Regions from separate parts of the Streptomyces sp. NPDC054834 genome, predicted to be linked through region 2. Evidence: riboswitches for the same ligand, from Rfam matches in the RefSeq annotation. Region 2 holds a riboswitch; the other holds the start of a gene.
What was found. A riboswitch is a leader RNA that binds a small molecule or an ion and turns the genes downstream of it on or off. The one in region 2 is predicted to bind S-adenosylmethionine.

Region 1: linked by a shared signal. The riboswitch ahead of ACWGJM_RS32285 (DUF3293 domain-containing protein) and the one ahead of ACWGJM_RS31725 (aminotransferase class V-fold PLP-dependent enzyme) in region 2 are both predicted to bind S-adenosylmethionine.

Annotation. Positions count from the first base shown of each region.
Region 1 is NZ_JBSGZV010000030.1:78,260-81,969, reverse strand. Features, by position in the region: gene ACWGJM_RS32290 (hypothetical protein) at 1-806, opposite strand, end outside; gene ACWGJM_RS32285 (DUF3293 domain-containing protein) at 1,228-1,710, opposite strand; SAM riboswitch class IV at 1,755-1,870, opposite strand; gene ACWGJM_RS32280 (hypothetical protein) at 2,321-2,650, shown strand; gene ACWGJM_RS32275 (nucleotide sugar dehydrogenase) at 2,865-3,710, shown strand, end outside.
Region 2 is NZ_JBSGZV010000029.1:61,237-64,946, forward strand. Features, by position in the region: gene trpD (anthranilate phosphoribosyltransferase) at 1-969, shown strand, start outside; gene ACWGJM_RS31715 (PRC-barrel domain-containing protein) at 1,071-1,427, shown strand; gene ACWGJM_RS31720 (hypothetical protein) at 1,456-1,629, shown strand; SAM riboswitch class IV at 1,707-1,823, shown strand; gene ACWGJM_RS31725 (aminotransferase class V-fold PLP-dependent enzyme) at 2,003-3,379, shown strand; gene ACWGJM_RS31730 (Lrp/AsnC family transcriptional regulator) at 3,376-3,657, opposite strand; gene ACWGJM_RS31735 (rhomboid family intramembrane serine protease) at 3,654-3,710, opposite strand, start outside.

The DNA.
Region 1 (3,710 bases), on a different contig from region 2:
TTGGGGAACACCGACACCAGCGACGCCGATTTGAAGCGGGCGCTGAAGAGCTTGGTGCCGGGCCGCTCAAAGCGGTCAACGGAACGTGCCAGCATGCGGCCGTCCACCGTCCGGTAGAAGGCCACGTTGACCTCTTCCACCAGCCATTCTTCGAGCTCGTAGGTCGAGCCGAGGTCCCCGCCGGAAGTGATTTCGGCCGTTTTGAACAGGGTTTCGGCCTCGGTCCGATCGAGCGACTCCAGGCCCTCAACGGCCGCGGCCGCCGCCCTGAGCCGCTCGTCCTGCTCCTCGAAGACCCGGTCGGGGATGGCGACACCGACGAGGTAGCAACCATTTCCGGCTCGCCAGTCCGAGGTGAGTTCATAGGAGGCGTCCAGGAGCACCTCCTCGGCGGCGTCGCAGACAAGGGCGTCGATCTCTGGGGCGTCGCCCGGAACAGTGGCGGGAGGCAGGTGCGGCACGTTGAGCACCTCAAGGGTGTCGGCGTTGCCGGGCTGCTCCGAGATCACCACGATCGAGTAGGTACTAGAGCTTCCGTTGCGCTCGACACGGGCGTACGAGGAGGCGACGGTGTCTTCGAGGGGCACGGGGTTCTCTTTCTCCTTGTCGGGCGTCGTCTGGCGGGGTGGACGGATGGGGGCGGCGTTCCTCTTCCGCACCTGCAGATAGGGCAGGACACGCTTGCGCAGAGGGTCGGCCGAGGCAGGCCTTCCACGCGGCCAGCGGCCCCCGCAGTCGGGGCAGGCGTACAGCGACGGCTCGGGGTGCACCTCGTGGACGACGACGTGCAAGACCCGGCTGGTCACGGGATGGCGACGGGGCTCAGGCGAGGCGCCTGCACCCGGCGGTAGTTCGGTCTCGAGTGATGCGGCGCAGTGCGGGCATCGCGAGGGCGGAGCCACGGCGGCACTCCTCAGGTCTGTGTGGTGGCCCCTCGGCCGATGCCGTGGAGGCGTGTGCTTGCCGCCGACGATCGTCAAGGCGGTCGGATCTGGTTCCGATACGGTCCGCAAGCCGCGGGCGACCAGCCAGGTTGACGGTCGAAGGCAGACGCGAGGCCCAGTCCGACGGTAACCGGGGCCGCAGAATCGTTCAGGAGGCCGGTCGGGCGCCGCCCTAAGCGAAGGGGACGACGCCCGTGGCGTGCTTTGTCCGGAATCAGCGCGGCCGCTCTCGCGTCAGAGAGGGTGGCCGTGTCACCCGAACGGTCGGTGACGGCGCTGGGGGTCAGTCCTGCTGGGACCGCCTGGTTGCCTGCCAGCCGCGTGTCGGTGCTTCTTCGGCTTCGAAGCAGGAAAGCAGCCTCCATGTCGTTTCCGACCAGGCGAACACCGCGTCCTGGCCGAACTGCCGACCCAGTGCGCACGCTTCCTGGTCGCTCAGGCCGACAATCGCTGCGCTCTCCTCGGCGTGTCGACCTTCCACGTCACCGCCTACAGCAGGCCACCAACGAAGTCCCCGTCGGCGCAGCTGCCCGAGCAGTTCTAGGTGGGCACGGTCGTTCTCCAGCCGGGATGCGCGGCGGCCACCAGGGTTGTGCGCCGTGACGACGTGGATGCTCTCCCCATGCGGGGCAGGAAACGAGCCGACCGTGACCGCTCGCGGTGCCGGTGCCACTCGGACCGTGCCTTCGGGCAACTCGACGTCCACCACGGCCTGCTGGTAATGAGCCCACTGCGGCGTTTCGGCCATCGACATGTGAGCAGACATGAGGTCTCCCTCCCAGAGGGACCCCCTTACCCGCTGGGCAGGGAGATCCGCGCTTACCCCCACGGGACCGTGAAGGCCTGGTCTTCCCTGGAAGGCACCTTGCGCGGTGGGCGAGGTTGCCAGCCGACGGTCGTCCAGGGGCGCGATCGGCTTCGTGACCGGAACGGATGTTGACACAAGAACGGGTTGCGAGTCCAGTACGAGAAGGCATTGCCACACCTCAACCGGAACACTGGCCTGCTCGCGATCGCGAGCTCCATGACAAGCCGTGGCCTGGGCGTACGACAGAGTCCGAGAACACTCCTCCGAAGAGGCGGGAGACCGGCAGCCCCAACGGCTTCAAGTAGCCCCGCCCTTCCGGTCCGGGGTCGCCCAGCAGAGACCGAGGTGCTCAACACATCGCCCTGATAACACGGGTTATCAGAGCGTCACGTCCGTCTCCTCGCATTCTTCCTTCACCTTGGGTTCCGCAGCAGCCTCGCCGTCGGCCGAAAACGAATGGACGGGCTCGCCAGCGGCTGCCGCCTACCGCCTACCGCCCCAGGCCGGCTCGTCCGACTGGGACGAACTGGGGCAGCGAAGGCAACCGCCGGACCTGAGGAGGGACCGCTTGGACAACAACGGTGAGCAGGAGTTGACCGTCTACTACCGCCACTTGGCTGCAATGCTCGGGCGCAGCGACGATGAGAACTTCGAGGCTCTGATGGACCAAGCCGATCACGTCACTCGAAGAAGTTACGAGACCACGCTCCAGGATCATCAGCAGACCTTCCGCCTCCTCTGGCGACACCTGGAGCGCAGCGGCTATCTGCGACGGATCCACCGCGAGGCCCGCGCCCGCCTCACCGCCGGCGACGTGTCCCCCGCCGAGGCAGCCCGCTTGGAGTTGTTCCTGACCGTCTACGCGGGAGTCCGCGCCACCTCCACCCGCAACGCCTGAGCCACCGGGAGGCGCGTCGACACCCCGACGGATCTTCTCAGCGGTCATGGGCAACGGCAGCTACCGCCGCCGCAACGAAGCCGGCAGCGCGTCTCGACGGAGGCGCGATGCGCCGCAGACACGGACGGCAGCCGACCTCCACGTCCCGAAGGGCGATGCTTGAGGTGCGCATCGCATCCCGCACCGCGCCCCTTTCAATGCCGGGACCGCATCAATGATCTTCACGAGTTCATCACAAACTCCCCACGCGACACACACATTCGTCTCCGAATCCACTAACTTGACCATCACTCACCCCAGCCGCCCGCCGCTTCCCGCGCGCGTGGCTGTGGGTGACATCCGCTTGAAATTGGGGGCATCCGATATGACGTACGACGAGGACTCGTCGGGCCCGCGGTCGGCGCACCGCCTTCTTCATTCCGTCGGAGAAGAGCCCGTGCTGCACCGTTCGGCCGTGCACCGTTCCAGTGCCGGGGAAGCGGACCGGCTGCCCGATCCGGAAGAGCATGCGAAGGCCCCTGTCGCCGTCGTCGGGCTCGGCTACGTGGGACTGCCCACCGCGCTCGCCCTGCTCGCCGCGGGCAACGAAGTCATCGGTCTTGACGTCAGCGACGCGCGTCTGGAGGCCATACGCAGCCGCGACGTGGACCTGCTGCCCATCGATCACCAGCGTCTCAGTCGCCATCTGGACGACGCCCGTTTCACCCTCACCTCGGATCCCGGCCAGCTCGCCCGAGCCCGCACGGTCATGATCTGCGTGCCCACGCCCGTGGACCGGCACCTGGTACCGGACCTGACCGCCATGGCGGGGGCTTGCGCGACCGCTGTCGCCCACGCCGTTCCCGGCCAGCTGCTGATGCTCACGTCCACCACATACGTGGGCACGACGCGAGACCTGCTGATCAAGCCGCTCACCGAACGGGGCCTGGAGGTGGGCAGCGAGGTCTTCGTGGCCTTCTCTCCCGAACGCATCGACCCCGGCAACGCCCGGCACACCCAGGACACGACCCCCCGGGTCGTCGGCGGCGCCGGAACCCACTCGACCTCGCTCGCGGCGGCG
Region 2 (3,710 bases):
GACGCGACGGCCTGGGCGATGGACCAGATCATGCGCGGCGAGGCCACCGACGCGCAGATCGCCGGCTTCGTGGTGGCGCTGCGCGCCAAGGGCGAGACCGTCGAGGAGATCACCGGTGTGGTCCGGGCGATGTACGAGCACGCCAATGTGATCGAGGTGTCGGGCCGCACGGTCGACATCGTGGGCACGGGCGGCGACGGCGCGAAGACGGTGAACATCTCCACGATGTCGGCGCTCGTGGTGGCCGGCACGGGCGCGAAGGTCGTCAAGCACGGCAACCGGGCGGCCTCCTCGGCGTCGGGCTCGTCGGACGTCCTGGAGAAGCTGGGCGTCAATCTGGACCTGACGCCACAGCGGGTGGCCGAGGTGGCGGAGGAGGCGGGCATCACCTTCTGCTTCGCGGTGAAGTTCCACCCGGCGCTGCGTCATGTGGCCGCCGCCCGCGGCCAGCTGGGCATTCGGACGGTCTTCAACGCCCTCGGGCCGCTGACCAACCCGGCGAAGGTGAAGGCCCAGGCGGTCGGCGTCGCGGACCCCCGTCTGGCGCCGATGATCGCGGGTGTCCTGGCCGAACGCGGCAACTCCTCCCTGGTCTTCCGCGGCGACGACGGCCTCGACGAGCTGACCACGACGTCCACGTCCCACGTCTGGGTCGTGCGCGACGGCAAGGTCGCCGAGGAGCGCTTCGACCCGCGCGACGTCGGCATCGAGCTGGTGCCGGTGGAGGCCCTGCGCGGCGGTGACCCGTCGTACAACGCCGAGGTCGCCCTGAAGCTCCTCGACGGGGAGACGGGCCCCGTACGGGACGCCGTCCTGCTGAACTCGGCGGCGGCCCTGGTGGCCCTGGACCCGACGGAGGAGCCGCTGGCCGAGCAGCTCCGCGCCGGGATGCGCAAGGCGGCCGAGTCGATCGACACCGGCTCGGCCAGACGGACCCTGGACCGCTGGGTGGCCGCGAGCAACGCGTGACCCGAGCGGCCGCGGGAGTACAGTGAAGACGTGGTAGCTCTCCCGCGGCCGCTCCGCTTCCCCCTGCGGTGTCCGGGAGGGCGGGCCGCGAGGAGCGAGGCATGATCCACTCAGCCGATATCCGCGAGTGGCGCAACCGCGACGTGATCGATCCCAGGGGCCGCAAGATCGGAGCCCTCGAAGCGGTCTACGTGGACACCACCGACGACACGCCCGCCATGGTCACCGTCCGCACCGGGGTGCCGACACGCCACCGGCTCGTCTTCGTCCCTCTCGACGAGGCGACCCTCGGACCCGGTTACGTGCGGGTGGCCCATCCCCGCGGGCAGGTGAAGAAGTCGCCGTCGATCGGCATGGACGACGTCCTGCCGGCCGAACGGGAACACGAGATCTTCGAACACTACGACAGGCCCTACGAGGCCGGTGCCGAACGCGGGCGCCGTCTCGCGCGCGGCTGACCGGCCCGGTCGGAGGATGTGGTCACCCATGGCGCTCTTCCTGTTCCTGATCATCGTGGCGCTCGTGCTGGGACTCATCGGCGTGGCGGCGAACGGGTTGTTCTACCTCCTGATCATCGGTGTGGTGGTCCTGGCCGTCGACCTGGTGCTGTTCGGCGTGCGCTGGTCCCGGCGCTCGCATCGGCACCACTTCGTCCGGTGACCCCGACGCGTGGGCGGCGTCCCGGGATCCGGACACGAGTTGCGGGCCGGTGATCGGCTCGCGTACGTTCCATTCCAGGTCATGAGTGACAGTCATTCGGCCCCGGCCGACTGTCCGGCAACCCTCCGTCCGTGGCGGGGTGCCCCGGGTGAAGACCAGGCCGCAGGCAGCGAGGTCTGCGGCAAGCGCGGACCCCTCGCAAACCAGGGGTCCTGGTCGTCGAGGGAGCCTTCCGTGAGCAAGCGAATGCGCTAGGGCCGCCGGCCCTAGGGGCGTCGAGCCCCGCCTCCGCACACCCCCTTCACCCTGTCGGCGCTCGAGCACCCGTTCGCTCGCGTCGGCGATTTCCGCCTGCTTTCACGGGAGTACACCCATGTCCGTCTCCACCCTTGCCGCCGACCAGTCCGTCTGCGCCCCGCTGCCCGTTCTGGGCCGGGACGTCACCGTGCCGCTCGTCACCGGCGGCGAGGTCACCTACGCCGCGCTCGACTACGCGGCCAGCGCCCCCGCGCTCCAGCGGGTCTGGGACGACGTGGCCGCGTACGCCCCGTACTACGGCAGCGTGCACCGGGGCGCCGGTTACCTCTCCCAGCTGTCCACCGACCTCTTCGAGAACGCCCGGAAGACCGTCGCCGAGTTCCTCGACTGCCGGGAGAACGACCAGGTGGTCTTCACCCGGTCCACCACGGACTCCCTCAACCTGCTCGCCCGCGCGCTCCCCGCCGACTGCCAGGTCTTCGTCTTCGAGACCGAGCACCACGCCTCGCTGCTGCCCTGGCAGGACGCGCGGGTCACCTACCTCAACGCCCCGCGCACCCCGCGGCAGGCCGTCGAGACGCTGGAGCGGGCCCTCGCCGACCGCACTGTGTCGATTGAAGGGGGGTACGGGCCGGCCCTGGTGTGCGTCACCGGCGCCTCGAACGTCACCGGCGAGCTGTGGCCGGTCCGCGAGCTGGCCGCCGCCGCCCACGCGCACGGCGCCCGGATCGTCCTGGACGCCGCCCAGCTGGCCCCGCACCACCCGGTGTCCGTCCGGGACCTCGACGTCGACTGGGTCGCCTTCTCCGGGCACAAGCTGTACGCCCCGTTCGGCTCCGGTGTGCTGGCCGGCCGCGCGGACTGGCTGCGCGCGGCCGAGCCGTACCTCGCGGGCGGCGGCGCCAGCCGCAAGGTCAGCCGGCGCACGGACGGGGGAGTGGACGTGGAGTGGCACGACAGCGCCGCCCGCCACGAGGCCGGCTCCCCGAACGTCATCGGCGCCTACTCCATCGCCTCGGCCTGCAAGGCGCTCACCGAGGCGGGCTTCGACACCCTGGTCGCCCGGGAGGAGTACCTGATCGGGAAGGTCCGCGCGGGCCTCGCCGAGGTCCCCGAGGTCCGGGTCCTCTCCCTCTTCGGCGACGACGCCCCGCGCGTCGGCGTCATCTCCTTCGTCGTCGAGGGCTGGAACAGCTCGCACTTCGCCGCCGCCCTCTCCGCCGAGTACGGCATCGGCGTCCGCGACGGCCTGTTCTGCGCCCACCCGCTCCTGCGCACCCTGCTCGGCAGCGACCCGCAGGCCCAGGGCGAGTGCGGCGCCCCCGAGGCCGCGCCCGGCGAGAAGTCCCTCAACGCCATCCGCGTCAGCTTCGGCGCGGGCACTCCGGACGAGCACGTGGAGCGGTTCGTGGGCGCGGTGCAGGAGCTCGTGCGGGCCGGCGCGAAGTGGAACTACCGCACCGAGAACGGCCGTTGCGTCCCTGCCGTCTAGTTGTCCAGCCCGATCGCGAAGGCCGCCTCGAGGTCGTGCTGGGAGTAGGTACGGAACGCCACGTGCGTGTCGGTGCCCTCCACGCCGGGGATCTTGCTGATCTTGCCGGGGATGACATCCGCCAGGTTCTCGTGCTGCCGTACCCGGACCATGGCGATCAGGTCGTAGGTGCCGGTGACGGAGAAGACCTCGCTGACGCTGTCCAGCGCGGCGATCTGCTCCGCGATCTCGGGGATCCTGTCCACGCTGGTCTTGATGAGCACGATCGCGGTGATCACGGCTGGTTCTCTCCCTCGGGGGCCGGAGCTGGGGCGGGCTCAACTTTAGGGCA